DNA from 4 places in the Bacillus sp. UNCCL81 genome. Region 2 is predicted to be linked to each of the others. Evidence: riboswitches for the same ligand, from Rfam matches in the RefSeq annotation. Region 2 holds a riboswitch; each other region holds the start of a gene.
What was found. Region 2 has a riboswitch for S-adenosylmethionine ahead of BM319_RS15355 (methionine ABC transporter ATP-binding protein). Riboswitches for the same ligand answer to the same signal wherever they lie in the genome.
Positions count from the first base shown of each region.

Region 1: linked by a shared signal. The riboswitch ahead of metK (methionine adenosyltransferase) and the one ahead of BM319_RS15355 (methionine ABC transporter ATP-binding protein) in region 2 are both predicted to bind S-adenosylmethionine.
Region 3: linked by a shared signal. The riboswitch ahead of metE (5-methyltetrahydropteroyltriglutamate--homocysteine S-methyltransferase) and the one ahead of BM319_RS15355 (methionine ABC transporter ATP-binding protein) in region 2 are both predicted to bind S-adenosylmethionine.
Region 4: linked by a shared signal. The riboswitch ahead of BM319_RS17670 (methionine ABC transporter ATP-binding protein) and the one ahead of BM319_RS15355 (methionine ABC transporter ATP-binding protein) in region 2 are both predicted to bind S-adenosylmethionine.

Region 1 covers NZ_FOMF01000007.1:219,994-227,819, reverse strand. Annotated here, with positions in the region: gene BM319_RS16740 (ABC transporter substrate-binding protein) at 1-756, opposite strand, end outside; gene BM319_RS16735 (RrF2 family transcriptional regulator) at 932-1,420, opposite strand; gene BM319_RS16730 (carboxymuconolactone decarboxylase family protein) at 1,660-2,103, shown strand; gene BM319_RS16725 (hypothetical protein) at 2,152-2,682, opposite strand; gene pckA (phosphoenolpyruvate carboxykinase (ATP)) at 2,881-4,467, opposite strand; SAM riboswitch class I at 4,780-4,894, shown strand; gene metK (methionine adenosyltransferase) at 5,104-6,300, shown strand; gene BM319_RS16710 (NAD(P)-dependent alcohol dehydrogenase) at 6,452-7,432, shown strand; gene BM319_RS24780 (hypothetical protein) at 7,532-7,696, opposite strand; gene BM319_RS16705 (hypothetical protein) at 7,798-7,826, opposite strand, start outside.
Region 2 covers NZ_FOMF01000006.1:314,666-322,491, forward strand. Annotated here, with positions in the region: gene BM319_RS15325 (acyl-CoA dehydrogenase FadE) at 1-1,371, shown strand, start outside; gene BM319_RS15330 (arsenate reductase family protein) at 1,695-2,051, shown strand; gene gcvH (glycine cleavage system protein GcvH) at 2,097-2,480, shown strand; gene BM319_RS15340 (ribonuclease M5) at 2,696-3,046, shown strand; gene BM319_RS15345 (thioredoxin family protein) at 3,062-3,385, shown strand; gene BM319_RS15350 (hypothetical protein) at 3,588-3,950, shown strand; SAM riboswitch class I at 4,028-4,138, shown strand; gene BM319_RS15355 (methionine ABC transporter ATP-binding protein) at 4,278-5,282, shown strand; gene BM319_RS15360 (methionine ABC transporter permease) at 5,284-5,952, shown strand; gene metQ (methionine ABC transporter substrate-binding lipoprotein MetQ) at 5,973-6,794, shown strand; gene BM319_RS15370 (2-hydroxyacid dehydrogenase family protein) at 6,881-7,826, opposite strand, start outside.
Region 3 covers NZ_FOMF01000003.1:21,786-29,611, forward strand. Annotated here, with positions in the region: gene metE (5-methyltetrahydropteroyltriglutamate--homocysteine S-methyltransferase) at 1-2,242, opposite strand, end outside; cobalamin riboswitch at 2,406-2,599, opposite strand; SAM riboswitch class I at 2,688-2,800, opposite strand; cobalamin riboswitch at 3,418-3,616, shown strand; gene BM319_RS06055 (hypothetical protein) at 3,784-4,008, shown strand; gene mmgD (citrate synthase) at 4,009-5,142, shown strand; gene prpD (2-methylcitrate dehydratase) at 5,228-6,661, shown strand; gene prpB (methylisocitrate lyase) at 6,679-7,593, shown strand; gene BM319_RS06075 (acyl-CoA dehydrogenase FadE) at 7,698-7,826, shown strand, end outside.
Region 4 covers NZ_FOMF01000008.1:155,930-163,755, forward strand. Annotated here, with positions in the region: gene BM319_RS17645 (alpha/beta fold hydrolase) at 1-109, opposite strand, end outside; gene BM319_RS17650 (YidH family protein) at 194-583, opposite strand; gene BM319_RS17655 (M20 family metallopeptidase) at 857-2,047, opposite strand; gene BM319_RS17660 (MetQ/NlpA family ABC transporter substrate-binding protein) at 2,094-2,942, opposite strand; gene BM319_RS17665 (methionine ABC transporter permease) at 2,939-3,607, opposite strand; gene BM319_RS17670 (methionine ABC transporter ATP-binding protein) at 3,597-4,613, opposite strand; SAM riboswitch class I at 4,790-4,907, opposite strand; gene BM319_RS25140 (hypothetical protein) at 5,200-5,634, opposite strand; gene BM319_RS17680 (ASCH domain-containing protein) at 5,640-5,990, opposite strand; gene BM319_RS17685 (sulfite exporter TauE/SafE family protein) at 6,189-6,980, opposite strand; gene BM319_RS17690 (sulfurtransferase TusA family protein) at 7,049-7,276, opposite strand; gene BM319_RS17695 (MBL fold metallo-hydrolase) at 7,298-7,826, opposite strand, start outside.

The sequences.
Region 1 (7,826 bases), on a different contig from region 2:
AGAATGAGTATCAACCCATTGTTCAGCTTCATAAATTGCATCTGTAAATTTTTGAGCTGTTTTCGCATTCTTCTTCAAATAACTTTCTTTTGCGATAAAAGCAGTGTAAGGAACTTTTCCAGACTCCAAGCCGAATGAAGCAACAATTTTACCTCTTCCTTCTTTTTCCATAATACTTGCTGTAGGTTCAAACAATTGAACATACTCACCAGTACCTGAAGCGTATGCATTCGCAATATTTGCGAAGTCAATATTCTGAATAAGGTTCAAATCTTTATGTGGATCGATCCCATGTTTACTTAGGACATATTCGCCAACCATTTGTGGCATTCCACCTTTTCTTTGACCTAAAAATGTTTTGCCTTTTAGTTGATCCCAATTAAATGGTACAGTTTGATTTCTAGCTACTAGAAATGTTCCATCAGTTTGAGTCAATTGGGCAAAGCTTTTTACTGGATCATTTGCGCCTTGAGCGTATACATAGATAGTTGTTTCTGGCCCAACTAATCCGATATCTGCACCGTTTGACAATACAGCAGTCATCGTTTTATCTCCACCAGCAGTAGTTGTTATTTCAACATCCAATCCATGCTTTTTGAAGATGCCTTCACTAATGGCCACATATTGAGGTGCATAAAATAATGAATGCGTTACTTCTGCAACTCTCACTTTTGTGGTACCATCTTTAGGTTTATCTTTCGAACATCCACCTAAAATAGAAGCAACTAATAAAAACAAAATAACGAGCCATTTGATTTTCATTTAATCCCTCCTAATCGAAAATATACAATTAGCCTATGCAATAGGAGAAAATGGGTGAATGCGGAGTACTGACTGTGCTAAAATCGCCCGGTTATCTAGGGTGTACAGGATAAGCTGGTTAAAAAAGAAAAACCGCTCTTACTTCCTTTTTAGGAAATTAGAGAGGTTTTTATCTACTCTTTGAAAAATAGTTTCTAGTATCTTCACGTATTTCGTTAGGCAAAACACTTTCTAATTCTTTGTTTAACCATGACAGTGTTTTACTGCGTAAATACTCATGCATTTTTTCTTCGGCAGAGAGCATGACTAAATTAATTGTGCAGGTGGCACTAGGAGTGCAACCTTTTTCTCTAAAAAGATAGCCGTTATCTTTAATATTTTTACATTGAAATATAGGCTTAGAACCTTCAATTGCTTCAATTACATCCCAAAAAGAAATTTCTTCTGGAGATTTAGCTAGTTTAAATCCACCTTTAACTCCTGGAACTGAACTGACAATACCAGCCTTAGATAGCTTGCTAAAAATCTTTGAAAGATATGTATCTGAAACACCTTGAAAGAAGGAAAGGTCTTTTATTCCAATCGGAGAATCTTCTGGAGTGTCAATTAGATAAACAAGGCAATGAAGTGCATACTCAACTCCAACGCTATACTGCATTAAAACACCTTCTTCATAAATGAGATTATTTTTAATTAATCTTAGAAATGTTTTATTTCTTTGTCAAACATTTACTTTTTAGGAGCAATTCTAAGTTAAAAGAAGTTTGACAGAATGAAATAAACGTTTTAATATGGATAATATAAATCGACGATTAACTTTGTCGCTAATTTATATATTTCCAAAAACGACATTTAATTTAATTATTTTTAGAATTTACTTTTTTAGGGGGAATTAAAATGGAAAAACAAATTAATTATTCAAAATTAGCACCAGAAGCACTTAAAATAATGATGGAAATGGAAAAATTTATTAAAGCAACTGGTATAGACCATAAACTTCGTGAACTTATTAAAATTCGCGCTTCACAAATAAATGGTTGTGCATTTTGCCTTGACATGCATACTTCTGAAGCGAGAGAAATAGGAGAAACTGAACAACGTTTATACTGTATTAGTGCATGGAGAGATTGCGATTTTTACACAGATGCAGAAAAAGCAGCTTTAGAGTTAACTGAGCATATTACACAAATTTCGAATAAAGGTGTATCTGAAGAACTATATAATCGTGTAAGTAAACACTTTAACGAAGCAGAATATGTAAATCTTGTATTCATAATCAATCAAATTAACAGTTGGAACCGTATCTCTATTTCTATGGGGAATAGACCAGCTGAAAAATAAGAATCTAATGAAAAAATAAAAAATGAGCCGAAGATTGGCTCATTTTTTTCAATTCTTATTAATATTTTGTACTTTTAAAACATCGCTTTTTATTAATTTATTTTTATTAGAATAAATTTTTATAGTGTAGAGACCATTGTTATTTTTAAGATAATTTTTCTGATTTATTGTTATATTTGAAGTAGCAATAGTACTAGAGAGATTAAAAACCGCTCTACCATTTATAATTTCGTATACTTCATTATGATTTATTTCTTCAATATTGATTCCAAATATTGATTGGATTTTTTTAGGTAGTTGGATTTCTATTCTAGCATTTTTTATATCGTTTTTATAACGATCTGGTACTGATAAGGCCAAATAATATTCAACTCCATAAAGTAATTGATTATTCGTAGAATCTTTGATTTCATAATACCTTTTGGATAATGATTCAATAATGGGTTCACTTTCTTTAGAAGATAGTGAATCATGCTTATCTAATTTTTTAGAAGAAGAACTAGTATTATATAAAAAAAAGGTAGTTAATAAAATTGCAGTAAATGAAAAAATAAGGGTTAATATCTTTAAGGATCTCATTTTAATCCTCCATTTAATTCGATTAATAACTGGTGATTATTAATGATGTTCAGTTAAATTTAATGATACTTTAATCTTATTCTTTAAATGTAATGAATTTCCTTTTAATTAGTTATTTGGAGATTGTTAAATAAAAAAGGCTGCCAAAAAGTCATAATCATGACTTTTTGGACAGCCCTTACATTTTACATTATTAGATTATTTTAAAGGTCCACCAAGTTCAGCTAATTTTGCATCAAAGCCTTCAAATTTTTTGAAGTTTTCTTTGAATTTAGTTACTAATTCAAGAGCTTTTTGATCATAAGCTGATTTGTCTTCCCAAGTTGTTGAAGGAACTAATACGCTATCAGGTACACCAGGTACATGGGTTGGAATTGCTAAACCGAAAAACTCATCTTGTGTAGTTTCAATGTTGTTTAAATCACCTTCAAGTGCAGCGTGAACCATTGCTCTTGTGTAAGAAAGATTCATACGTTTACCAACGCCGTATTCTCCACCAGTCCAACCAGTGTTTACTAAGAATACATTTACATTATGTTTTTCAATTTTTTTACCAAGCATTTTTGCATATTCTACAGCTGGAAGCGGTAAGAATGGTGATCCGAAACATGTTGAGAATGTTACTTGTGGAGAAGTAACACCACGCTCAGTACCTGCTAATTTACTAGTAAATCCACTTAAGAAGTGGTACATAGCTTGCTCTTTTGTTAATCTACTGATTGGAGGTAATACTCCAAATGCATCAGCAGTTAAAAAGATAATTGCATGTGGATGTCCAGCAACGCTCGGCTCAATGATATTTTGAATTGCTTGCATTGGGTATGCAGCACGAGTATTTTCTGTTAAAGTTGTATCATCATAGTCAGCTAAACGGCTATCAGATTTAACAACAACATTTTCTAAAACTGTACCAAATTTAATTGCAGAGAAAATTTGTGGCTCTTTTTCAAATGTTAAATTGATACATTTAGCGTAGCAACCGCCTTCAATATTGAATACACCATTATCTGACCAACCGTGCTCATCATCACCGATTAGCTTACGATCTGCATCTGCAGATAATGTTGTTTTACCAGTTCCTGAAAGTCCAAAGAATAATGCTACATCGCCTTCACTACCAACGTTAGCAGAACAGTGCATTGGTAATACATTATTTTGTGGTAATAGGAAATTCATGATTGAGAAGATAGATTTTTTCATTTCTCCAGCATATTCCGTACCACCAATTAAGATAATTTTCTTTTCAAATGATACAATAACAAATGCCTCTGAATTTGTTCCATCAACTACAGGGTCTGCTTTAAATGTCGGAGCAGAAACAATTGTAAATTCTGCTTCATGCGTTTGAAGCTCTTGCTCAGTTGGGCGAATAAATAATTGATGAGCAAATAAGTTGTGCCATGCAAATTCGTTAATTACTTGGATAGGTAAACGATATTCAGTGTCAGCACCAGCAAATCCTTTAAATAAGAATAATTCGTTACGATCTTTTAAGTAGTTAAGTACTTTGCTATATAATTTTTCGAATACGTCAGCAGAGATTGGTTGATTTACTGAACCCCAATCGATTAAACTTTCAACAGATGCCTCTTTAACAATAAATTTATCTTTAGGTGAACGTCCAGTATATTTGCCTGTTGAAACGCTAACTGCTCCTGTTGACGTTAAAATTCCTTCTTGTCTTGTTAGGACTTTTTCAACTAACTCAGAAACGCTTAGTTGGTTATACATTTGATTACTAATAAGTAATTCGTTTAATTCAAAGTTTACATCAACTGTCTTCATATACTAATACCATCCTTTAAATATAATTTGTCTGCCATGTAGGTATCTCGATAAATAGTATAACACATTTATTTTAATAGTGTATACTATTAGTTAGCAAAATGTGTTATGAATTTGATTAAAAAATAAATTTGAGTAAAATTTACTTATTAAATGAAGTAAGTTATTTAAATGTAAATATAATAATTAGTAATTTCCCATTAAATAGAAATGAATGTAGAGATAAAGTTATTGTAGAATTATGTCTATGTTATGATGAAAATTGTTGACAAGAAAGTGAAATTTTAATATGATACTTTTCATACGGATACTCTCTTATCCCGAGTAGGTGGAGGGATACAGGCCCTACGAAGCCCAGCAACCTCACTTTTAGTGAAAGGTGCTGAACCTGATGCAAGACTTTTTTTTATGTCTTGGACGATAAGAGCGAAAGGCAAATAACCAAGAAACCTTTCCTCATGTAATATTTGATAAGAGGAAGGCTTTTTTTTTGCTCAAAACTTAAATACAGTGGCAATTTCGTAATTTACACTGAGTTATCTTTATCTTAAATGGGAAACATAGGAATAGGAACAAACTTTTTATTCTTATGTTGAGAAAAAAGAGATCCGTCAATTCAATTTAGGAGGGGACTCAATGTCACAACGTCGTTTATTTACTTCAGAATCAGTTACAGAAGGACATCCAGATAAAATCTGTGACCAAATCTCAGATTCAATTCTTGATGCAATTTTAGCAAATGATCCGAATGCTCGTGTAGCAGCGGAAACTTCAGTTACAACAGGTTTAGTACTTGTTGCAGGTGAAATTACAACTTCTACTTATGTAGATATCCCAAAAATCGTTCGCGAAACAATCCGTGAAATCGGTTATGACCGTGCAAAATACGGATTTGATGCAGATACATGTGCAGTTTTAACTTCTATCGATGAGCAATCAGCAGATATCGCTCTAGGTGTAGACCAAGCGTTAGAAGCTCGTGAAGGTAGCATGACAGATGAAGAAATTGAAGCAATCGGTGCAGGAGACCAAGGTTTAATGTTCGGTTTTGCAGTTAATGAAACACCTGAATTAATGCCACTTCCAATTTCATTATCTCACAAAATTGCTCGCCGTTTAACTGAAGTTAGAAAAAATGAAACAGTTTCTTACTTACGTCCAGACGGTAAAACTCAAGTAACAGTTGAGTATGATGAAAACAACAAACCAGTTCGTATTGATGCTATTGTTGTATCAACACAACATGGTCCAGAAGCTACTCAAGATCAAATTGAAAATGATATTAAAGAACTTGTAATTAAACCAGTTGTACCAGCTGAGTTAATTGATGAAAACACAAAATTCTTTATCAACCCAACAGGTCGTTTCGTTATCGGTGGACCTCAAGGGGATGCTGGTTTAACAGGTCGTAAAATTATTGTTGATACTTACGGTGGATATGCTCGTCACGGTGGTGGCGCATTCTCTGGTAAGGATGCAACTAAAGTTGACCGTTCTGCTGCTTACGCTGCACGTTACGTTGCGAAAAACATCGTAGCTGCTGGCTTAGCTGATAAAGCTGAAGTTCAATTAGCATATGCAATTGGTGTAGCTAAACCAGTTTCAATCGCTATTGATACTTTTGGTACAGGTAAAGTTTCAGAAGAAAAATTAGTTGAAGTAATTCGCAACAACTTCGACCTACGTCCAGCTGGAATTATTAAAATGCTTGACCTACGTCGTCCGATTTACAAACAAACTGCTGCTTATGGTCACTTTGGCCGTACAGATATCGATCTTCCTTGGGAGCGTACTGATAAAGCAGAAGTTTTAAAAACTGAAGCAGGTCTATAATAAAATGATTAAGGCTGAATATGGCATATGCTATATTCAGTCTTTTTTGTTTTGGTTCGAATCACACTGTTTTATTCTACATATAGGTATACTTAAAAATCATTTTTCATAGGTTTAAATGACTAAATTAAAGTTTGTAATGGAGGAACCTATGAAAGCGATTATATGTACAAAATATGGTCCACCAGAAGTTCTTCAAATAACAGAAGTTGAAAAACCAAAAATAAAAGATGATGAAGTATTAATAAAAATACATGCAACAACTGTGACCGCAGGAGATGTAAAACTACGAAGTTCCGATTTTCCGTATATGTATTGGCTACCTTCACGTCTTATGTTTGGCCTTACTAAGCCGAAAAATAAAATACCAGGTTGTGAACTTGCAGGAGAAATAGTCACGATTGGTAAAAACGTAAAAAATTTTAAATCAGGTGATCAAGTTTTTGGATATAGTGGATTTACTTTTGGGGCAAATGCTGAATATATCTCTTTACATGAAGAAGGTGTTCTAGCTAAAAAACCAATAAATATGTCGTTTGAGCAAGCTGCAGCTGTTCCAGTTGGGGCGCTTACTGCATTACACTTTCTAAGGAGAAGTATTATTCAAAATGGACAAAAAGTACTCATTTATGGTGCTTCAGGAAGTGTTGGAACATATGCAATTCAGCTAGCTAAATATTTTGGTACAGAAGTTACCGCATTATGTAGTACATCAAATTTAGAATTTGTAAGGGCTTTAGGGGCAAATGAAGTAATTGATTATACAAATGAAGATCTGGCTAAGTGTAAGAAAACCTATGATATTATTTTTGATACTGTAGGTAAAAGCTCCTTTTCTAATTGTAAAAGATTGCTTAACAAAGATGGCGTCTATTTATTAAGTGCTGTATGGAAGCTTTCAGTTTATTTCCAAGCAATTTGGAGTAATTTGATTGGTAATAAAAAAGCCATATTTGGTGTAGCAAATATGAACTATGAAGATTTAAACTATATAAAAGCACTTATTGAAGCGGATAAGTTAAAAGCTGTTATTGATCGACAGTACCCGCTTGAACAAATTGTTGAAGCACATCGATACGTAGAAAAAGGGCATAAGAAGGGGAATGTCGTTATTAATATTAGAGGGAGTTAAGACTGTTGACAAATTCTCTCTTTCTTAGTTGCTGTGGCTTTATGTGCTTTACTATTACCATAAAGAAATCCCTCAAAATGACCTTTTGAGGGAGTTCTTTTATAGATTTTCATTTTGTTGTCTGATTTCTTCTCCAGCTAATATTATATTGGCTGTTTCAATTTTACGGTGCTCATCCACGGAATGGCCTGGATCGAGATTATTAAGGTCTGCTTGTATTTTCATTTGCTCTTCGTTTCTGATGGGGTTATTTTTTTTGCTCAATTTTATTACCTCCATTTAGATAGTAGAAAGTAGGTGAAACTCTCGTTGTTTTAGTCTTAACGAAATGACTAACTTCATTCAAATTTATAGAAGTAATCGATTTACTCGCTTAATTCATTTATTAATTTTT
Region 2 (7,826 bases):
TTAGCATCAGGTGAGAAATTTGCAGCTTATGCATTAACTGAGCCAGGATCAGGATCAGATGCATTAGGAGCAAAAACTGTCGCTAAATTAAATGCTGAAGGAACTCACTACATTTTAAACGGTGAAAAACAATGGATTACAAACTCTGCGTTTGCAGATGTATTTGTTGTCTATGCAAAAATTGATGGAGAGCACTTCTCGGCATTTATCGTTGAGAGAGATTATGAAGGTGTTTCGACTGGTCCAGAAGAAAAGAAAATGGGAATTAAATCATCTTCAACTCGTACATTGATTTTAGAAGATGTAAAAGTTCCTGTAGAAAACCTTTTAGGTGATATTGGAAAAGGTCATGTTATTGCATTTAATATTTTAAATATTGGTCGCTACAAATTAGCAGTAGGTACAGTTGGTGGCTCAAAACGTGCATTAGAATTATCAGCAACGTATGCTAACCAACGCCAACAATTCAAAACACCAATTGCTAAATTTAGTTTAATTCAAGAAAAATTAGCAAGTATGGCTACCAAAATTTATGCAAGTGAAAGTTCAGCATATCGTACTGTAGGACTTTTTGAGGATCGCTTCAGTCAATTAACTGAAGAGCAAGCAAAAGATCCAAAAGCAGTAGCAGCTGCTGTAGCAGAGTATGCAATTGAATGTTCACTAAATAAATTCTTCTGTTCTGAAGTATTAGACTATGTAGCTGATGAAGGTGTACAAATCCATGGCGGATATGGTTTCATGGCTGAATATGAAATTGAGCGTATTTACCGTGATTCTCGTATTAACCGAATCTTTGAAGGAACAAATGAAATTAACCGTTTAATCGTACCAAGCACTTACCTACGAAAAGCAATGAGCGGAGAACTACCATTACTTCAACAAGCACAACAAATTCAAGAAGAACTAATGATGTTAATGCCTGAGGAAGTTGGAGACGCACCTCTAGAGCAAGAAAAATATTTAGTTCGTAATGCGAAAAAAATCGCAATCATGATTGCTGGATTAGCCGTTCAAAAATTCGGTAAAGCATTAAGTAATGAGCAAGAAATCCTAGTCAATATTGCAGATATCGTAAGCAATATTTACGCGATGGAATCTACAGTTCTACGTACTGAAAAAGCGATCAATAAAGTAGGCTTAGCAAAATCAAACCAAAAATTACTTTATACTCAAGTATTCTGCCAAGAAGCATTTAATGAAATCGAAGCTCATGCGAAGGAAACACTTGTTGCTGTTGAGACTGGTGATACATTAAGAATGATGACTTCAGCACTTCGTAAGTTTACACGTCATACGCCAATTAATGTAATTGCGAAGAAGCGTGAAATTGCAGCTAATGTATTAGCTGATGAGCGTTATACTGTTTAATCTAAAAAAACTGCCGATCTGTTGATTGGCAGTTTTTTCTTAATTCATTCGATAGATAGGATATTTTTCCCATGAGTTGTGCCATACTAGTATATGTTGAATAATATTTAACTATATTGAGGGAAATCAAGGAATTACTTAGTATTTTTTAAAAAAGTAAATTTTTTGTTGAAATACACCGAAAAACACGAACGTTCTACTGGTTTAGTACTACTAATATTGCTATAATGGGTTGGACGACAAATTATTACAGAATTTTCGAACGGAACTATTTAAACTAACTTATTCCCTGTGATAAAATAGATTTTGGGAGGAGTTGCTAAATGAGTATCATTTTTTATACATATCCAAAATGTGGAACTTGTCGAAAAGCTGCTTCATGGCTTAAAGAGCATAATATTCCAGTAGAAGCAGTTGATATTACATTAAATCCACCTTCAAAGGAATTACTTGCTGATATTTTTAAAGCAAGTGGAATTTCAATAAATAAATTATTTAATACAAGTGGCGTTAAATATCGCGAGCTTGGATTGAAGGATGTTATTCCAACAAAAACAGAGGACGAGCTTTTAGAACTATTAAGTACAGATGGTAAACTAATTAAAAGACCTCTACTTTTTAATGGAGATCAAGCGACAGTTGGTTTTAATGAGGAAGTATTTGAAAAGGTTTGGTTATAAAATAACTATATAATTTAAGGTAATTAATCAGAGGAGGATTTCACAATGTCAATTCCAAATGAACTACGTTATTCAGAAGAACATGAGTGGGTAAAAGTTGAAGGTAATAAATACTATATCGGTATTACTCATTTTGCTCAATCAGAGCTTGGAGATATCGTATTTGTTGAGCTACCAGAAGTAGGCGATGAACTTACTATTAATGAGCCATTCGGTAGTGTTGAATCTGTAAAAACAGTATCTGAACTATATGCTCCAATCAGTGGTAAAGTAATTGAAGTAAACTCTGATCTAGATGAAAATCCTGAATTCGTAAACGAATCTCCATACGAAAAAGCATGGATGGTAGTTGTTGAAGCAACAAATGCTTCAGAGCTTGATGAGTTAATGACTGCTGGTCAATACGAAGAAATGATTAATCAAGATTAATTATCTAATTAAGCGTCCTTTTTGGGCGCTTTTTTATTTTATGTGTATAATAAAAGTAATAAAGCTTAACTTATTTACATAAAACATAATTTAAAGGGACATTTTCATTTAGGGGAAAAAAAGGAAACAAGAAAGGCAAAATCGAATATACTATATACAAAAGATTTTTAGTCAAAAGTTTTTGAGTCTTATACATTAGGTGATGCCCAGTGAATATTGAAGATCAAAGAAAAGTTATCATTGTCGAAGGTACTACTGATAAGAGGAAAATACAGACAATCATAAAGGAGCCTGTAGATATTATCTGTACGAATGGTACAGTTGGTACTTCAAAGCTAGATGAGCTTGCTGAAATGTTAGATTTAAGAGAAATTTATGTATTAGTCGATGCAGATGAGGCTGGTGAAAAACTTAGAAGATTGTTAAAAAGAGAATTTCCACAGGCAGAGCATCTGTACATTGATAGAAGTTATCGAGAAGTGGCAACAGCTCCGAGTCAACATTTAGCTAGTGTATTATTAGGAGCGGATATTTCGGTATTTACAGATTATTTACGTACAAATTAAAGAGGAATTAAGATCATGCAGCAATGGACAAAGAATGAAATAATGCAAAGAGTTCAATCAAAAGAGACTACAGTTATTTATATCTATACCGCAATGTGTGGTACATGCCAAGTAGCTTCTAAAATGCTAGAAGTTGTAAATGAGATTCTGCCAAACTTACCAATAAGTAAGGTGAATATTAATGAAATAGTGGAAGAAGCTCAAAGTTGGAAGGTTGAAAGTGTACCTTGTTTACTTATTTTTGAGAATGGGGAAATGAGACAAAAAATCTACGCTTTCCAATCGGTACCATATTTACATGAATTGTTAAAAAAATATAATTTATATATTAAACGATGAGTGCATTCAGTATGTTGCACTCTTTTTATATGTCTTAAAATATTTCCTGATTTTAGACATATTTCTCGGGAAATGAGTTGAATGCTGTAGAAATAAAATTAAAATATAGATTTTTATCAAGGTAAATGTCGAGCGAAATATAAAGAATACACCTCTTATCTATGAGAAAATAAGATAAAGAATCCAAGAAGAGGTGTTTATTATGGAAATCAAGGAGTGGATTGGACTAGCTAGAAACTTATTTATAAAAAAAGAATATTTACAAATCATTTTGCCAATCGAAGAAAGGATTGTAGAATTTAACTGTCTAAATGAAAAAGTTTTTATAAAGTTAAGTAAAAAGGCTCCTTTTATCGAGGTAATTGATCGTTCGATTCCGCAACTTAGAGTTAATTTTTCAAAAGATGGATGGGAATATCTATATTCAGGTTCTCAAAGGTTAGGACTTTTATTAAAACTGAATGATGCTTCTTTTGAAGGGAATTATCGATTATTACTACTAATGGAAACGATTTTTCAATATACGAGCGTTGAAAACGAAAAAAAACTTTTAGAAAATTGTTGACAACTACTGTCTAACTTTGTAGAATTGGACTTACGTTAAAGAAATTACGTTAAACAACTTAATAGATCGTAAGTTAGCTCTTATCGAGAGAGGTGGAGGGACTGTGCCCTGTGAAACCCAGCAACCGTCAATGATCGTCATTGAAATGGTGCTAATTCCTGCAAAGCATATGCTTTGAGAGATGAGAGAAAGGAATACTTTTTGTATGTTAAACCTTTCTGCTCATGTGAGTTGAAAGGTTTTTTTGTTTTATCCGACTAAAAAAGTACTTACTTACAAAAAATTGAAAGATAAGTTGTTAGAATGTTTTGAAAGGAGATCAAGTGTATGATTCAAATAAATAATGTAAGCAAAACTTACAAAGGTAAAAAAGGCACAGTTACCGCAGTACAAAATGTTTCTTTAAATATTGAAGCAGGTGAAATTTTTGGCATGATCGGATATAGCGGCGCAGGGAAAAGTACGTTATTACGTATGCTAAATGGACTTGAGTCCCCTACATCAGGTGAAGTAATTATTAATGGTCAATCGATCTCTAAATGCTCATCTAGTCAATTAAGAAAAGCAAGACAAAAAATAGGAATGATTTTTCAGCATTTTAATTTATTGTGGTCGAGAACTGTATTAGAAAATATACTTTTCCCACTTGAAATTGCTAAAGTTTCAAAAAAGGAAAGCATTAATCGTGCGAAAGAATTAATCAAACTTGTAGGTCTTGAAGGAAGAGAAAATGCTTATCCTTCTGAACTTAGTGGAGGTCAAAAGCAACGTGTTGGAATTGCAAGAGCACTTGCTAATAACCCTGATGTTCTTTTATGTGATGAAGCGACATCTGCATTAGATCCAGAAACAACAGATTCAATATTATCTTTATTGACAAATATTAATAAACAGCTTGGTATTACAATTATCCTGATTACTCATGAAATGCATGTTATTCAAAAGATTTGCCAACGAGTAGCTGTAATGGAAAACGGAAATGTAGTGGAAGAAGGCCATGTTGTTGATGTATTTACTCGTCCTAAACAAGCAATTACAAAGAAATTTGTGACGCAAATCAAAGGTAATGATGAAGGTGAAGTAATTTCTCAAGGTGATGGGAAGGATAATACTTACAAGCTAACCTTTAAAAATGGTCAAGCAGATCAACCACATATTTCTGAAGTAGTTAAGCACTTTGATATTGAGATTAACATTTTGCAAGGAAAAATTGTTCAAACTGCTGAAGGCTCTTATGGGACAATGAAGATTCAACTTGTTGGAGACATAAATAACATCAAAGAGGCAATCACTTATTTAGAATCAAAACAAGTTGAAGTGGAGGTAGCATAAGATGACACAACTTTTTCCGAATGTTGATTGGGATGCAATGCTTTTAGCTTCTCAAGAAACATTATTCATGACAGTAATAGCTGCGCTTGCAACGTTCATTTTTGGACTAATAATAGGTTTATTCTTATTTTTAACTAGTAAAGATCAGTTACTTGAAAATAAATTTTTTAATACTATCCTAGCAGCGTTTGTAAATATTTTTCGTTCAATACCCTTTATCATTTTAATTATTTTATTAATTCCATTTACGATCTTTATTCTTGGCTCTATGCTTGGAGCAAAAGCAGCATTACCTGCACTCATAATTGGTGCTGCACCATTCTATGCAAGGATGGTCGAAATCGGCTTACGAGAAATTGATAAAGGTGTAATCGAAGCTGCAAGAGCAATGGGAGCTAGTACCTTTACAATCATCTTGAAAGTATTAATTCCAGAAGCATTACCAGCAATAATTTCAGGTTTAACTGTTACTACAATCGCAATTGTTGGTTATACAGCTATGGCTGGTGTAGTAGGTGGTGGCGGACTTGGTAACTTAGCATTTATGGAAGGATACCAACGTTCTAATAACCAAGTAACGCTTGTTGCGACAGTAATTATTTTATTAATCGTATTCATTCTTCAATTTATTGGAGATTTAGTAACAACAAAAATAGATAAAAGAGCTTAACATAAAGGGAGGAACTAACAGTGAAATTCAAAAAAATCGCAAGTTTATTAGGAGCAGGTGTTTTAGCATTATCTTTAGCAGCATGTAATAAAGGTGGAGAAGATAAAAATAAAGAATTAGTTGTTGGTGCATCAAATGTACCGCACGCAGTTATTTTAGAACAAGCTAAACCGCTTCTTAAAAAAGAGGGGATTAACTTAAAGATTGTTAAATTCCAAGATTATGTTCTACCAAATAAAGCATTAGCTTCAAAAGAATTAGATGCAAACTATTTCCAACACATTCCATATTTAGAGTCTCAAATGAAAGAAAATGGTTATAAATTTGAAAACGCTGGTGGGATCCACATTGAGCCAATCGGAGTTTACTCTAAAAAATATAAGAGCTTAGATGATCTACCAGATGGAGCTAAAATTATCATGAGTAGTTCAGTAGCTGACCATGGTCGTATGTTAAGCTTATTACAACACGAAGGTTTAATTAAACTTAAAGCTGGAATTGATCCAACTACAGCTCAAATTAAAGACATTGATGAGAATCCAAAACACTTAAAATTCCAAGCTGATGTAGACGCTGGAATGCTTCCAAAAGTTTACCAAAACAATGAAGGCGATGCAGTTTTAATTAACACAAACTACGCGATTGATGCTGGGTTAAACCCAATGAAAGATGCTATTGCATTAGAAGGTAAAGAATCTCCATATGTAAACATTATTGCTGTTCGTAAAGGTGATAAAGATAAAAAAGAAATTAAAGAGCTTGTAAAAGTATTACACTCTAAAGAAATTCAAGATTTCATCATTAAAAAATATAAAGGTGCTGTAGTACCTGTAAGTCAATAATCACATAAGAGAGGGTGTCTCATAAGTTTTGAGACACCCTTTTTTTTATGTTTGTTTATTAAACTGACATTTCCTTGCGCGTTTTATCAACTTTTTACAAAAACTTGATTTACAGATGAGATTGGTGGGCGTTCAGCCATAACCTCAATAATATTTTTAGCTGCTATTTCAGACATAGCTTCACGAGTTTCAAATGTTGCATTTCCAATATGAGGTGTTAATACAACATTTGTAAGTGATTTTAGTTCTTCTGTTATTTTAGGTTCGAATTCAAATACATCTAGAGCTGCACCAGCAATAACACCGTCCTTTAATGCGTCTACTAATTCCTGTTCGTTGGCTAAAGGACCTCTAGCTGCATTGATAAAAAACGCAGTGTCTTTCATTTTGTAAAACTCTTCTTTTCCAAATAAATGGTGTAGCTCAGGTTTGTAAGGACAATGAAGGGTAATATAGTCAGAAGTCTGTAATAATTCCTCCAGTGATACGTAAGTGGCATTTAAGTCTTGTTCAAGCTCTTTGCTTAATCTTCTTGGTTGATGATAAATAATCTTCATATTAAACGCCCTAGCTCGCTTAGCTACTGCTTGTCCGATATTTCCAAAACCAAAAATACCTAAAGTTTTTCCTGATACTTCTGTTCCTCTAAAGAATAATGGAGCCCATCCTTCAAAACCTTTTGTACGGCAAAGTTCGTCTCCTTCGACTATTCTTCTGGAAATAGCTAAGAGAATTCCTAAAGTTAGCTCAGCAGTTGCGTCTGTTGAAACAAGTGGAGTGTTTGTAACGTGAATCCCCTTACTAGTTGCATAATCTACATCGATATTATTAAATCCTGCTCCGTAATTAGCAATAATTTTTACATTTGTAGCAGCATCAATTACTCTTTTTGTGATTGGAGTGGATAGTAAGCTTAAAATTGCATCTACCCCACCAACAAGTTCACACAATTCATCTTCTGTAATTAATTGCTCATTTTCATAAACAATAACATGATGATCTTTTAATAATTCCTCAGCCTTTTCTGGGATT
Region 3 (7,826 bases), on a different contig from region 2:
CTTTTAGTGCTCCGACTGTTTCAGCAATACCCCGTGTTTTCAAACCGCAATCAGGATTAATCCAGAAGAGTTTTGGATTAATTATTTGAAGTGCACGATCAATATTTCTTGCGAGCTCTTTAACCTTTGGTACGCGTGGACTATGAATATCATAAACGCCAAGACCAATCCCTTTATCGTACGTATTTTCTTCAAAGGCATAAATTAACTCACCATGGCTTCTTGATGTTTCAATTGAAATAACATCAGCATCGAGAGCATTAATTGCATCAATGATATCTTCAAAATTCGAATAGCACATATGAGTATGAATTTGTGTATCATTTTGTACAGAAGCAGTCGCAAGTTTAAATGCATTAACAGCAACGTTCAGATAGCTTTCCCAGTTTTCGCGCTTTAATGGAAGTCCTTCACGAATTGCTGGCTCATCGACTTGAATCATTCGTATTCCGTTTTTCTCAAGCTCTTCAACTTCTGTTCTAATCGCAAGTGCAATTTGATTTGCAACATCGTAACGTGAAATATCATCTCGTACAAACGACCAGTTTAAAATTGTAATTGGACCTGTCAACATGCCTTTTACCGGTTTAGTTGTTAAAGATTGGGCATATACAGATTCTTTAACAGTCATTGGTTCTTGAAACGACACGTCTCCATAAATAAGTGGTGGTTTTACGCAACGAGATCCATATGACTGCACCCAACCAAATTTTGTGAATTGAAACCCAGCTAATTTTTCTCCAAAATACTCAACCATATCTGTTCGTTCAAATTCACCATGTACAAACACATCTAAGCCAAGTTCTTCTTGAATATCAATCCATTTTTTTATTTCTGCATAAATATACTCTTCATATTGAGTAGTAGTTATTTCGCCTTTACGCCATTTTAAACGCTGTCCTCTAACTTCCTGTGTTTGTGGAAAGCTACCAATTGTAGTAGTAGGAAGAAGTGGTAATTTGAAAAACTCTTCCTGAATAGATTGGCGAACTTTATAATCTGCCTCACGATTAACACTATATATGTGTAAATTTTGAATTGCTTGCTGAACTTGTTTGTTGTTTCGAACTGACGATTCATTTAAAGCTTGGATGGCTTTTGTGCTTTCATCGATTTCTGCTTGAATTGAAGTTTTTCCATCTTGCAAGCCTTTTGCAAGTATAACAATTTCTCGTAACTTTTCATCAGCAAATGATAGCGCACCTTTTAGAACTTCATCAAGCGTTTCTTCATTTTTCACTGTAACAGGTGTATGTAATAAGCTTGAGGAAGGTTGTACGATAACTTGCTCTTTTGAAACAAATTCCGTAATTTGTGTAAGAATAGAATGTTTATCATTAAGATTTGCACGCCATATATTACGACCGTCAATAACTCCAGCAGCAAGTATCTTATCCTTTGGGAAACCATACTTTTTAATCGAAGCTAGATTCTGACCGTTATCATGTACAAAATCAAGTCCAATACCATCAACTGGAAGTGAAATTACATCTTGGTAGTTGTCAATGCTCTCAAAGTAAGTTTGCAAAATCAGCTTTATGTTAGGTGCTGCTTCACGTAATGTTTGGTAGACATCGTTAAATAATGCAACTTCTTCTTTTGAAATAGACGTTGATAAGATAGGCTCATCTATTTGTACCCACTCTACTCCTTCTGTTTGTAGATCGTGTAAAATCTTAGCATAAAGAGGTACAAATTGATTAACGACCGATTTAAAATCATTTTCATTATAGCCTTTTGACAGTTTTACAAATGTTACCGGGCCTAAGATTACAGGCTTTCCTTCAATATTAAGTTTTTGTTTAGCCTCTTTATAAAATTCAAGAGGACGGTTTTCGACAAGAGTAGGTACTACTTCGCCCAACTCTGGAACAATATAGTGATAGTTTGTGTTAAACCATTTTGTCATTTCAGATGCAACGGCACCTTTCGTACCACGTGCGATCTCAAAATATGTTTCTAGCGATACTTTACCTCCACCATATTCAAAGCGCTTTGGCACTAGACCGAACATAACAGCCGTATCAAGAACATGGTCATACAAGCTAAAGTCTCCTACTGGAATCAAGTCAATTCCTTGATTCTTTTGCTTTTGAAGATGGTGTATACGAATTTCCTCTGTTTGTTTTAAAAAATCTTCTTTTTCTAGTTTACCTGCCCAAAACTGTTCAAGTGCTCTTTTCCATTCACGCTTTTCACCAATTCTTGGATAACCTAAATTAGAACTTTTTACTTTTTTCATCATTTATACACTCCTTGTTTTTTTGATGTCTGATTTTTACGTCTCAATAAAAAATCTCTCTTTTCAAAATAGAAAAGAGAGACTCATACGCATCGTTAACTTGAGTTGAGACCTTTTGGTTCCCAAAACACGTACTCCTCACTCCCCCCTATTCATCCGTAGGTACAAGCGCATACAACAGGCAGGTCTCCTGACTTAGACTCAACACTTCTTATCCCTTCCCATTTCAATTTTGAAACAGTGGTAAATTGATAAGTCGCTCCTCAATACAGTGGCGGGACCGTGTCGGATTTTAACCGAACTTCCCTTTTAAGCTGTGAAAATGACTTTCACAACACCTGATGCATTTTTTATTCAATTTTATTAACAAAACTTCAAAACACTCATAATAATAAAAAGCCCTCTCTAATTGAAATAGAGAGGGCTACAAAATTTATGGAATCCTCTCTTATTTTCCAAAGCAAAAAATGCTTTGCAGGAATTAGCACCTTTTCAACAATACTGCTGAATGGTTGCCGGGCTTCATCGGGCCAGTCCCTCCGCCTCTCTCAATAAGAGTTAAATAATTTATAATGTTTTGAATTTAATAGTCATGTTATCACGATAAACACAGGCTGTCAAAATAAACTTTCATAAATTTAATAAAAAGTCGTAAGTAGGATTGATTGTTCACATTTTGGTAGTTTAATTAGATATGGGAACAAAATTGGAGTTTAATTAAAAAGCTTCAGCTAAAAGGCCGGTTAAATTAAAACTAAAAAAGTAAGTGATACTTGGAAAGTAAACTTAGCTGATGAGTTTATTGATGGATTAAGGAATATATATGATCGAAGTAACGATAAAGATTTGAAATTAAGAAGAATCGACTCTACCAATTAAAAAAAATGTAAAATATATAGATATTTTAATATAACTAATACGTTAGTTAGCTGTTTAAGAATAGAGATTAAAATTCGTTATAAAAGAATTAAGTAGCGGGTTAGAAAATTAGTAGACATTACATTCATATTAGGAAAATTATGGATATTTTTTATGTTTTAATTAAATTCAATAATACTTTTCTCATAATCGGTTTTTATTTATATTTAAATAATTATTATTGAATTGTTAAGTAAAAACATTAAATTATAACAATTGTGAATTATCTAAACGTTTGTTATAATTTGTTTTACAATTTGATACGTGTAGAATCAGGTGTAGATTATGAGATTTGTAATCTACTTAAAAGGGAAGTTCGGTTAGAATCCGACGCTGTCCCGCAACTGTATTTAGGAGCGATTCGAAATATCCACTGTCTTTTCGTAAAATGAAGATGGGAAGGTTCGAAAAGTGATGATCATAAGCCAGGAGACCTGCCTGTTTCAGCACACATCATATACCTACGCGGATAGGGGGTGTTAAGTGCGAGCGAATGTGGCATGTTTTTTTAATTGATTAAAAACATGTTTATTAAACCATGAGTTCTGACTTAACAACTTCTTCTTAAAAGAAGTTGTTTTTTTATTGTCAATTTTCTATTTCAAATTATGAGGAGGGTTTAGTTGTTTGGTACGGTTGAGTATTTTATCAATGATTTTAAAACATGCATCATGAATGGTTTTTGTATTGAACCGTCAATTAATTTGAGCTCCTATTATGAACAACAAACAGAAGGAATAAAAAAACGTTTAGGAAAAAGTGATGAAAAGGAGGTTCATTTAAACAATCTTGAAAAGGCTTACAAAATAATATGTGAAGAGCTATTTGGAGATGGGAGGAAGATATAAATGGAAGCTAAAGAAAAATTTTATCCGGGATTAGATGGTGTTGTTGTAGCAGAAACGAAGATTTCTTTTTTAGATACAGTGCAAAGCGAAATTGTAATTAAGGGTTATGACCTTATAAAACTAGCTGAATCAAAAGAGTATTTGGATATTGTCCATTTATTACTAGAAGAAAAATTACCTAATTCTATTGAAATAGCAGAAATGAAAAAGAATCTGAAGGGGGAATATGTAATACCTGAAGAACTTTTGGATATGTTCAAACATCTTCCTGAGAATACACACCCGATGGATGGTCTTCGTACGGGTATATCGGCGCTTGCAGGATATGACATTAACCTTGATGAACGTTCATTGACTGCAAATAAAAAACGAGCATATCAATTGATTGGTAGAGTACCAAATATTGTAGCAAATAGTTATCGAATCATTCAAAAACTTGAGCCTATTCTTCCAGATGAAAATCTATCATATAGCGCAAATTTCTTTTATATGCTGACTGGTAGAATCCCGACTTCATTAGAGGAAAAAATATTTGACCAATCCTTAGTGTTATACAGTGAGCATGAAATGCCAAACTCTACGTTTACAGCAAGGGTAATTGCTTCAACTCAGTCTGATCTATATGGTGCATTAACTGGCGCGGTGGCATCTTTAAAAGGTAACTTGCATGGAGGAGCTAATGAGGCTGTTATGTATATGCTTAATGAAGCGGGGAGTGTGGAAAAATTTGAAGAATTGCTAGAAACAAAACTGTTTAAAAAAGAAAAGATAATGGGATTCGGTCATCGAGTTTATATGAAAAAGATGGATCCTAGAGCTTTATTGATGAAGGAAGCATTAAAAGAGCTATGTGATATAAAAGGCGACGATACACTATATAAAATGTGTGAAGCTGGAGAAAGAATCATGGAGAGGGAGAAAGGTATTTATCCAAACCTGGATTATTATGCTGCTCCTGTCTATTGGATGCTAGGAATTCCAATTCCTTTATATACACCTATCTTTTTTAGTGCAAGGACAGTAGGGCTTTGTGCACATGTAATTGAACAGCATGCAAACAATCGACTATTCCGTCCACGAGTAAGTTATATAGGTGAGCGACATGTCTTTAATAAAACAACTGGGCAGTTGTAAGAATCGCTCACCAATTAAAAATGGATATTTTGGCGAATACCCATTTACATCATAATAGACTTTTAACAAAAAAGGAAGGTACTGTATGTTAAAGACAAATGATAATACGAAAACAGATATTTTATTAGAAGAAATCGCAGATTACGTTTTAAATAAAGAGATTAAGAGTCCAGAAGCATTTAGCACTGCTCATTATATATTACTAGATACATTGGGGTGTGGAATTCTCGCTTTAAACTATCCGGAATGTACAAAATTGTTAGGGCCTGTAGTAGCTGGAACAGTTGTACCAAATGGAACTCGAGTACCTGGAACATCATACGTTCTTGATCCTGTAAAAGGGGCATTTAATATCGGATGTATGATTCGTTGGCTGGATTATAATGACACTTGGCTAGCTGCGGAATGGGGTCACCCTTCTGATAATCTTGGCGGAATTCTTGCAGTAGCTGATTATTTGAGCCAGGTTCATATTTCTGAAGGGAAAGAGCCATTAAAGGTAAGAGATGTACTAGAAGCAATGATTAAAGCACACGAAATTCAAGGAATTCTAGCATTAGAAAACAGCTTGAATCGTGTTGGGCTTGATCATGTTCATTTTGTAAAAATTGCTACAACAGCAGTAGTGACGAAAATGCTGGGAGGAACTCGTCAGGAAATCATAAACGCACTTTCGAATGCATGGATTGATGGCGCTAGCTTAAGAACTTACAGACACGCTCCTAATACAGGTTCACGTAAATCTTGGGCTGCAGGTGATGCGACAAGTAGAGGTGTGCATTTGGCAATGATGGCTTTAAAAGGCGAGATGGGCTATCCGACTGCCCTTTCAGCTCCAGGATGGGGTTTTCAGGACGTCTTATTTAATAAAAAAGAGGTAGTACTTAGTCGACCACTTGATTCTTATGTAATGGAGAATATCCTATTTAAAGTATCGTATCCTGCAGAATTCCATGCTCAAACTGCAGCAGAATGCGCAGTTAAGCTTCATCCTCAAATTATAGACCGTTTAGAAGAAATTGATGAAATTAAAATCATGACGCATGAATCTGCGATACGAATAATTGATAAAACTGGACCGCTTAATAATCCAGCAGATCGCGACCATTGCTTACAATACATTACAGCTGTCGGATTACTTAAAGGTGATATTACAGCTGAAGATTACGAAAATGAAGCAGCTAAGGATTCAAGAATTGATACTTTACGAGAAAAAATGAATGTGGTAGAAAATAAAATCTACAGTGAAGATTACCTAGATGCTAGCAAGCGCTCAATCGCTAATAGTGTACAGATCTTTTTCAAAGACGGAACAGCTACTGAAAGCGTGGAAGTAGAGTATCCATTAGGTCATCGTTTCCGACGAGAGGAAGCAATTCCAAAAGTAAAAGAAAAATTTACTAACAATATCAATACACACTATTCAAGTAAACAACAGCATTTAATTGAAGAAGCCTGCTATGACCAAGAGAAATTGGCAAGCATGAATGTAAATGATTTTGTTAATTTGTTTATTTAAAAAGGAGGTGCACTAATATGGCATGGATTGTAGACAAACAATTAGCACAAACTGAACTAGCTTCTAGGTTTCAAGTGCTTATGTCTGAAGATAGCATTTTACAAATTCCAGGTGCACATGATGCAATGGCGGCACTTGTTGCTAAAGAAGCAGGTTTTTCAGCTCTTTATTTATCTGGTGCAGCTTATACAGCAAGCAGGGGACTTCCAGATCTTGGGATTATTACTTCGACTGAAGTTGCAGAGCGTGCAAGAGATTTAGTGCGTGCTACTAACTTGCCGGTGTTAGTAGATATTGATACTGGCTTTGGGGGGTACTTGAACGTAGCCCGAGCAGCGCGAGAAATGGTGGAAGCAAATGTAGCGGCTATTCAGTTAGAAGATCAGCAGTTGCCTAAAAAGTGTGGTCACCTTAATGGAAAACAGCTTGTAACAACTGAAGAAATGGTTCAAAAAATTAGGGTAATTAAAGAGGTTGCTCCTTCATTAATCATCATTGCTCGGACGGATGCTCGTAACAGTGAAGGATTAGATGGAGCGATCCAAAGAGCGACAGCCTATGTAGAAGCTGGAGCTGATGCAATTTTTCCAGAGGCACTTGAATCTGAAGAGGAATTTCGCATTTTTCGTAAAATGATTCGTGTACCTCTTCTTGCTAATATGACTGAGTTCGGAAAGACACCGTACTATACGGCAGAAGAATTTAGTGACATGGGATTTCAGATGGTTATTTATCCAGTGACATCTTTACGAGTGGCAGCAAAAGCGTATGAAAGAACGTTTCAATTGATAAAAAATGAAGGTACACAAAAAGAAGCAATTAAAGATATGCAAACAAGAAGTGAGCTATATGATGCGATTTCATACTATGACTTTGAAAATCTAGACAAAGAAATGGCAAAAACAGTCCTTACTGAAGAACATAAATCATAAAAACACACCATGAAAAGGCGATGATTCAAATCAAGAGAGGAAGATAGAATCATCGTCTTGTTTTTACGGTACATATTTTAAAACCGTAGAGGAGGAGAAAGTTGATGGATGAATTAGATTCTCGTTGGAATGATCTTTTCGTATCGCGTTTTGGAACAGCTGATGTGTTTACACCAGAAGATTTTAGTGAGGAAGAGCAACTCATTTCAAAAACTACAGAATTATTTGTAAAA
Region 4 (7,826 bases), on a different contig from region 2:
AAACAACTGTTGGATTTTTTCTTTCTCCCCATTCTGCAAAATGAAGCTCCATTCCATTAATCGATTCAAACCGAGACTCAGGATAGAAAATATTAATCACTCCATTCATTTTAGTGTCCACTTTATGTAATATTCGATTTTTATAAAAATATCCCTATAAAAACTAGAGAGAAAATACTGAAAAGATTCGGGTCTATTTAAATAATAATAATGACAAATACAACACAATCATGAATATTAAAAAAGAAAATAGAATTGATACAAGAATAATTGAATTATGAGTAGGTAAAAATTTTCCATTTTGAATTTCTTTCCGCTTTTTACTGTACTGAATAGTAGCTAATACACCCGTAATAAAACCAACAACACATGCATATATGCCAAGAAAAATTGCTAATGTATTAATGAATTGGTTATCACTAATTTTAATTGTAAAGTGTAGTGACGTTGTTAAAAACCCTACACCAGTAATTGAGATTGCAGTTCGCAACCATGCTAAATATGTCCTTTCATTAGCTAGATGCTGTTGTGCATATTTAACACTTTCATCTGATAAATCATTTACTTTACTTAAAGAGACCATATTAAATTACCCCAATCAAAGATTTATAGAGTGATAAACTTAACGAAAACATATCTTAGTTTTAGTTTAATCTTTAATATTTAAGATTTAGTAAAACTTAGATTACGTTTTGATAAAATTGAAATGGGGTAAAGTAAATCTATATTATTTACGAAGGAGTTAACAGAAGACTTCTATATAAATAGAACAAATAACAGCATTAGTATTAGCTATCAAAAATAAAACGATCAAAAAGATGGTAATTCAGTCCATCTTTCTGACCGTTCAATCTAACTATTTTTCTGTTTGTTGAAATTCGTTTTGAACCTTTTCCAAAAGGTTTTTTTCGGTAATTAAACGATAGCCTGTAAGAGCCAATGCTTTTGCCCCCGTTACTAGAGCATGATCACCAAGTGGCGACCTTGCAGCTTCACGGAATTCATTCGTATGAGCTATTAAATCATCAGGTCCAATTTTAATATATGCGTGAGAAGTAGGAACAACATGGCTTACGTTTCCTGCATCAGTGGATCCAAGACCACCGCTTTTGCCATTTACTTCTTCACCCAATAGGCTTAGTTCTTCACCTACAATCTCATCAAGAGATTGATTGATAATAAAATCATGGACTTCATTTTGGAATCTTTCAATTTTCACTGTACTACCAGTTGCAAGTGCTGCTCCTTCGGCAATATTTCGAATTTTAGTTGATACTTCCTCTGTACGCTTCCAAGTACTGGCACGGATGAAAAATCTTGCTGAAGCATATTCTGGAATAATATTTGGTGCATCGCCTCCATGAGTAATAATTCCGTGTATGCGTACATCACTAGAAAGTTGCTGACGAAGGGCATTAATTCCATTGAATAATTGGATTACTGCATCTAAAGCATTAATTCCATGTTCTGGTGATCCAGCAGCATGGGCAGCTCTTCCATAAAAATGGAAGTCTAATGGATCTACTGCCAAAGTTGGACTCGATAAACCTGTTTTACCACTTGGGTGGAGCATAAGTGCTGCATCAACACCTTCTAGTAATCCGTGTTTTACGAAACTCCCCTTAGCGCTTCCATTTGGTCCCCCCTCTTCTGCAGGTGTTCCAAATATGACAACCTCTCCTCCGGTCTCAGAAATAACTTCAGCAAGAGCGATTCCTGCTGCCACACTTGTTGTTCCAATAATATTATGTCCGCATGCATGACCAAGACCAGGTAGTGCATCGTATTCTGCTAAAAAAGCGATGGTCGGTCCTTGCTTAGATGACTTTTTCCTTGCTACAAAGCCTGTTTCATGCCCCGCTATATTACGTGTTACATCGAAACCAGCTTCTACTAGAATTTTAGTATGTGTTTCTGATGCAAAAAATTCTTGATTGCCAATTTCAGGTTTCTCATGAATCTTGTGGCTAATTTCAAGATAAACTTCCTTCGATTCCTCAATACTTTTCACAATTTGTTCTCTTTGTGTTTCAATTTTAACTGTCATTTAAACTGATCTCCCTTCCATTCTTTTAAATAAGCATGAACTAGCTTTATAGATTTTTAATTTTATCAACCGAAATGACTACTGGAACCGTAGCGCCTTTGTCACGTTTAATAATGTAATCATGAACTTCTTTTGATTGATAAGCCTTTACAATCTTTGAAAAATCCTTGTCATTTTTATTCTTCGTACGAGATGCAATAACATTGATATACGGCATAGCTGCTTTATCATTTGGATCTTCTTTATAAAGTGGATCGTTTGCAGGGTCTAAGCCTGCTTGAACGGCAAATCCATTATTGATGATAGCTGCTGCCACATCATCCAATGATCTAGCTGTTTGCCCTGCAGCAATCGGTTTGATTTTTAGATGCTTAGGATTTTCTTTAATTTGTTCAATACTTCCTTTAGGGTCAAAATTATCTACTAAACTAATTAACTTTGAAGATTGTAATAGTTTAAGTGCACGGCCTGCATTCGTAACATCATTTGGTATCGTAATAGTTGCTCCATCTGGAATATCACTTAACTTTTTAAACTTATGTGAGTAAATTCCCATTGGCGCAATCACCGTCGAGCCAATCGCAGAAATATCTAAATTATGATCACCTTTAAATTGGTTCATATACGTAATCGTTTGAAAAGCATTTAAATCAAGACTACCGTCATTAAGTGCTGTGTTAGGTTGAACATAATCTGAAAATGAAATAATTTTCAATTTAATGCCTTCACTTTTTACTTGTTTTTGTACAATATTCCAAAGTTCATAGTCATCACCGTTAATACCAATCTTAACCGTTCTCTCCTTTCCGTTACCTGATGATGCTTTAGAACCACATGCTGATAATACCGAAACCGTTAATAATAATGCTGCAAAAATAGTAAAAAACTTTTTCATCCTCTTTTCCTCCTTACATATCTTGACCACGTATTTCCTAAACTTTGTATGAGTTGAACAATAACTACTAGTAATACAACTGTAATGACAATAACCAATGTTTCAAAGCGCTGATAACCATATGTAATAGCTAAGTCACCTAATCCCCCAGCACCAACGGCACCAGCTGCCGCAGTCGATCCAATCAATCCAATCGTTGCAGTTGTAAATGATAGAATCAACGATGGAATCGCTTCAGGTAAAATAAACTTCAAGATGATTTGAAACTTTGTTGCTCCCATTGAATAGGCTGTTTCTAGCACCCCTTTATCAACTTCTAGCATGGAATTCTCAATCAATCTTGCCAAATAAGGTCCTACAAAGATTGAAAGCGGAACAATTGCTGCAATTACACCAATGGACGTTCCCGTCAATAATCTAGTAAACGGTATAATGGCAACTAGTAAAATAATAAATGGTACAGATCGAACAATATTTATAATGGTATTTAACAACGTAAATAAAGGTTTGTTTTCCATTATATGACCTGGCCTTGTTACAACTAGGATTATACCCAACGGCAATCCTATGATTGTGCCAAAAATAAATGACCCTAGCACAGTTAGAAATGTATCTTGAGTTGCCTGCAAAAACTGCGGCCAAAAGAATTCCCAATTAAGCTCCATTTAACTCAACCTCCCTTACGTCTATCCCCTTTTCCGAAATAAATTTTATAGCTTTTGCGCTTTCCTCTTTTGTTCCTTCTAGTGCCACAAGCAAATTCCCATAAGGTCTTTCTTGTAGCTCTGTAATGGATCCATAAAGAATATTTAAATGGATATCGAATTTTTTAAGAACCTCTGATAATAATGGGTTACCTGCCTTGTCACCTAGGAAGACTAATTGATAATATTTTCCCTTTGATAATGATTTCGATAACTTAGATGGCACCTCATTTTGTAATACTGTGTTAACAAAATTCTTTGTAATACTTTTTTGTGGATTCGTAAATACGTCGTAAACATTACCTTCTTCTACAATTTCACCATTATCAATGACGGCCACTTTATCGCATAGATCACGAATTACACTCATTTCATGGGTAATAAGGAAAATTGTAAGATTATAGGATTTATTTACCTTCCTTAAAAGCTCTAATACATTCTTTGTTGTTTCAGGGTCTAATGCAGATGTAGCTTCATCACATAGCAAAAGATCTGGATCTGTTACGAGTGCCCTTGCAATCCCCACTCTTTGCTTTTGTCCTCCCGATAAGTGGCCCGGAAATACATCTTGCTTCCCTGTAAGTCCTACAAATTCAATTAACTCCATTACCTTTTCCTGGACATCTCGTTTCTTTTTTCCTTCTAGATATAGCGGCATTGCTATATTATCAAATACCGTTTTGGCAGAAAGTAGATTAAAGTGTTGGAAGACGACACCAATTTTTCTACGTGTCTTACGTAACTCTTCATCTTTTAATTTCATTAAGTCCAATCCATCAATGAAAACTGATCCTTCTGTTGGCTCCTCAAGTCTATTTAAACAACGAATCAATGTACTTTTTCCTGCTCCGGAAAAACCAATGATCCCAAAGATCTCTCCTTTCTCAATTTTCATATTAATATTATTTATAGCTTTAATTGGTGGTCTTCCAGGATAAACCTTGGAGACATTTTTAATTTCAATCAAATTACTTCCCCCAATGCAAGTTATTTCAATTCACTATAACTAAGTAAACAGATTTGAAAACTAGGTTTTATAACTATATATCCCCCTTTTTCTCCTATGGCACCTCATCAAAAAACCCCTCTTCTTATCCAAGAAAACAGATAAGAAGAGGGGTTATAATATATAAGCCACTTTACTTCTTATCTTTCAAATCGCATGAACGATTTGCAGGAATTAGCACGGTATTTGTTACGAAACAACAAACCCGTTGCCGAGGTATCGCAGGGCCAGTCCCTCCACCTCTCTGGATAAGTAATAGAATTTATTAAGTTTTTAAATTATTGTGTTCATGTTATCTCTCTTTTTATAATCCGTCAAGAACTATTTTTAAATTTTTTAGTCAAAATTGAGTTTTGATAATAGTAATTTTATTAAACACACTGTTTGGCATAAGTCTTAGGTCCTTCATATTCAAATCAAGAAACTTATTTCATAAACCGTTTGGAATAGGTCTAGATACACATTTTTTAGTTTTTATTAGTAATTCATTTAAAAGAAGGAAAAAAAGCAGACAAGGATAGAACTTGTCTGCTTTTTTGAATTGTGCCTACCATAATGTAGGCTTTACCACCATGAACCATAGCATGATCATCAAAAGAACGATGTAAATCCAGATAGATCGACGAAGCTTCTGAATCAACATTCTCCCGTCATGGGTTGGTTCACTGAATTTCCGAATGGTCGGTGAAAAGGCTCTAGCTAGGAAAAATAATGAACTCACCAAAAGAAGAATAGTCATCACAATCCAAGATGTTTTCCACGACCAATGGCCCGCTAGTACCAACAAGATCCCTGATCCAACCAGTACATGCCCAGCATGCTTTGCCAATCTGACAGCAAACCGGAATACATCCAAATAGCTCTGTTGTATCGCGGACTGTGTGGTATGCAGCTTTTTAAGTATAGGAATCAATACAAAAAAAGGACCAATCGATAAAATTACACTAGCAATATGTATGTAAAGAAGCAGTCTATACAGCATAAAAATTAATCTTGGATGAGACGAAACTCATGAACCCATACCCTCATTTTTGGCAGCCAAGGCATTCCAGGATGGATTGATAAGATCGATTGCTTATACTCTTCCACTGTCGCATAGCCTTCTTGCTTAGCATCCTCATCTGTTAATTCACCAAGGGATTGAGAATAAACTTTTTCAACAACATACTGGTGATTTTGAAGGGTCATCACTTCCCCAACATCTGCATATCTTCCGTTTCGGCGAGTAGCAGTTTTTTGTCCTGCTAATACCTTTTTGACATCCTCTTGAAGAGTAACAAGGCGTTCAATCGTACATGTTTTTGGTGGTAAAGCGTTCGTTTCATTTTGATTTGACATTTAATCCATTCTCCATTTCATTTTAATTTTATAGTTAAGTCTATTAAAAAAAACGACTAGTTCCATTTTAATTAAATTAGTACATGATTAGCAAATTTTATTTAAGAATATTGCAATAAGTACCACCATAATAGGGACCAATAAAAAAACAGAAAAACTCCCAAGATAGTTTTTCTGTTTTTTACAGTTAATACTCATTCAGCTAATCCATGATTTAATAATCGTAATCCAAATCTTCAAAGCGGTAAAACCAATTAATACTGCCAGAATTCCTCGTAAAACCTGCGTTTTTGTTTTTTTGCCTATTTTTGCTCCTAATGGTGAGGCAATTAAACTTGCAATAACAACAATAATTGTAGGCAAAATTTCAACCTGACCAGTAGAGATTTTCCCAATCGTTACGCCTATTGAAGAGATAAATGTAATGGCTAATGACGAAGCAATTGTCACACGAGTTGGTATTTTTAAGATTGTTAACATGATTGGTACTAACAGAAATGCTCCTCCTGCACCAACAATACCCGCACTAATTCCAACGATAAATGCCAAACCTGAAGCAAGCCAAACATTAATTGAAATTTGACCATCTGCTGACATCTCGACGTTTTTTCTAGGAATAAACATTAAAACGACCGCAATCATTGCTAAAATACCATAAACAAGGTTAATACCATGTTCTGAAAGTAGATTTGAACCAAATCCACCAAGAAAACTTCCTATTAGTACACTTATTCCCATACTTAATATAACTTTTTTATTTAAATAACCGCTTTTACGATAACTTAATACCCCACCTAAAGTTGCAAATACTACTTGGACAGCACTTATACCTGAGACTTGATGTGGTGTAAAAGCAGCAAATCCTAATAATGGAGGGATAAATAAGAGCATTGGATAATTTATAATCGCTCCACCAATTCCTACCATCCCTGAAATAAAGGACCCAAAAAAACCAACTAAGAAAAGTACTAAAATTAAGGTCCATTCCATTTTAAGTCCCCCTATAATAGAAAAGGAGATGTGACTCTTAACTCTCCTTTTCATATTAATCTTTTAACTTATCCCTTTTTAATCCAAAATTTTAAAACATTGTCTTCTTCTGTATAATTTAATAATTCGTGTCCACCTGATTTAGCCCAAGCTGCAAGGTCGTTTTTAGCACCTTTATCAGTTACATGAATTTCAAGTACTTCGCCTGCTTCAATCTCTGCAATTGCTTTTCTTGTTTTTACAATTGGAATTGGACATGCTAAACCTTTTGCATCTAATAATTTTGTAGTTTTCATTCTATTCTCCTCCAAGTCTCATTATCGTACTGCACAGCGATTTGGACCAATTTCCATTTCTCTCTGTTTTTCTTCATTTAAATTAATTTTGCCCATATTCACTTCACGGATTTCTTGATATGAGTTGGGTTGTGGAGGTAAGTTCTCAGTTACTAATTTTCTAAACTCACTTTCACTCTCAATGTTCAATCCATGATTCTGATCAAATAAATATCCTAGTTTCTTATAAACACTACCATCTTCGTTCAATTCACTAATCACCATAAAATGTGATGGAAGCACAATTAATTCAAGCGATAAATTTCGGTATTTTTTATAAAGGGTTTCGCGTAAGTCCCCTACCCAATCCTCTGCCATACCAGCAAGATCAGGTCTACCAATTGAATCGATAAATAAAATATCACCAGAAAGTAAGAACTTTTCATCAATAACAAATGAAGTTGATCCGATTGTATGACCTGGTGAATAAAGAGCCTCGATATTGATTGACGTTTCACCAATCAATACCTTATTACCATCTTCTAATGGACTATATTCAAAAGTAACTTCT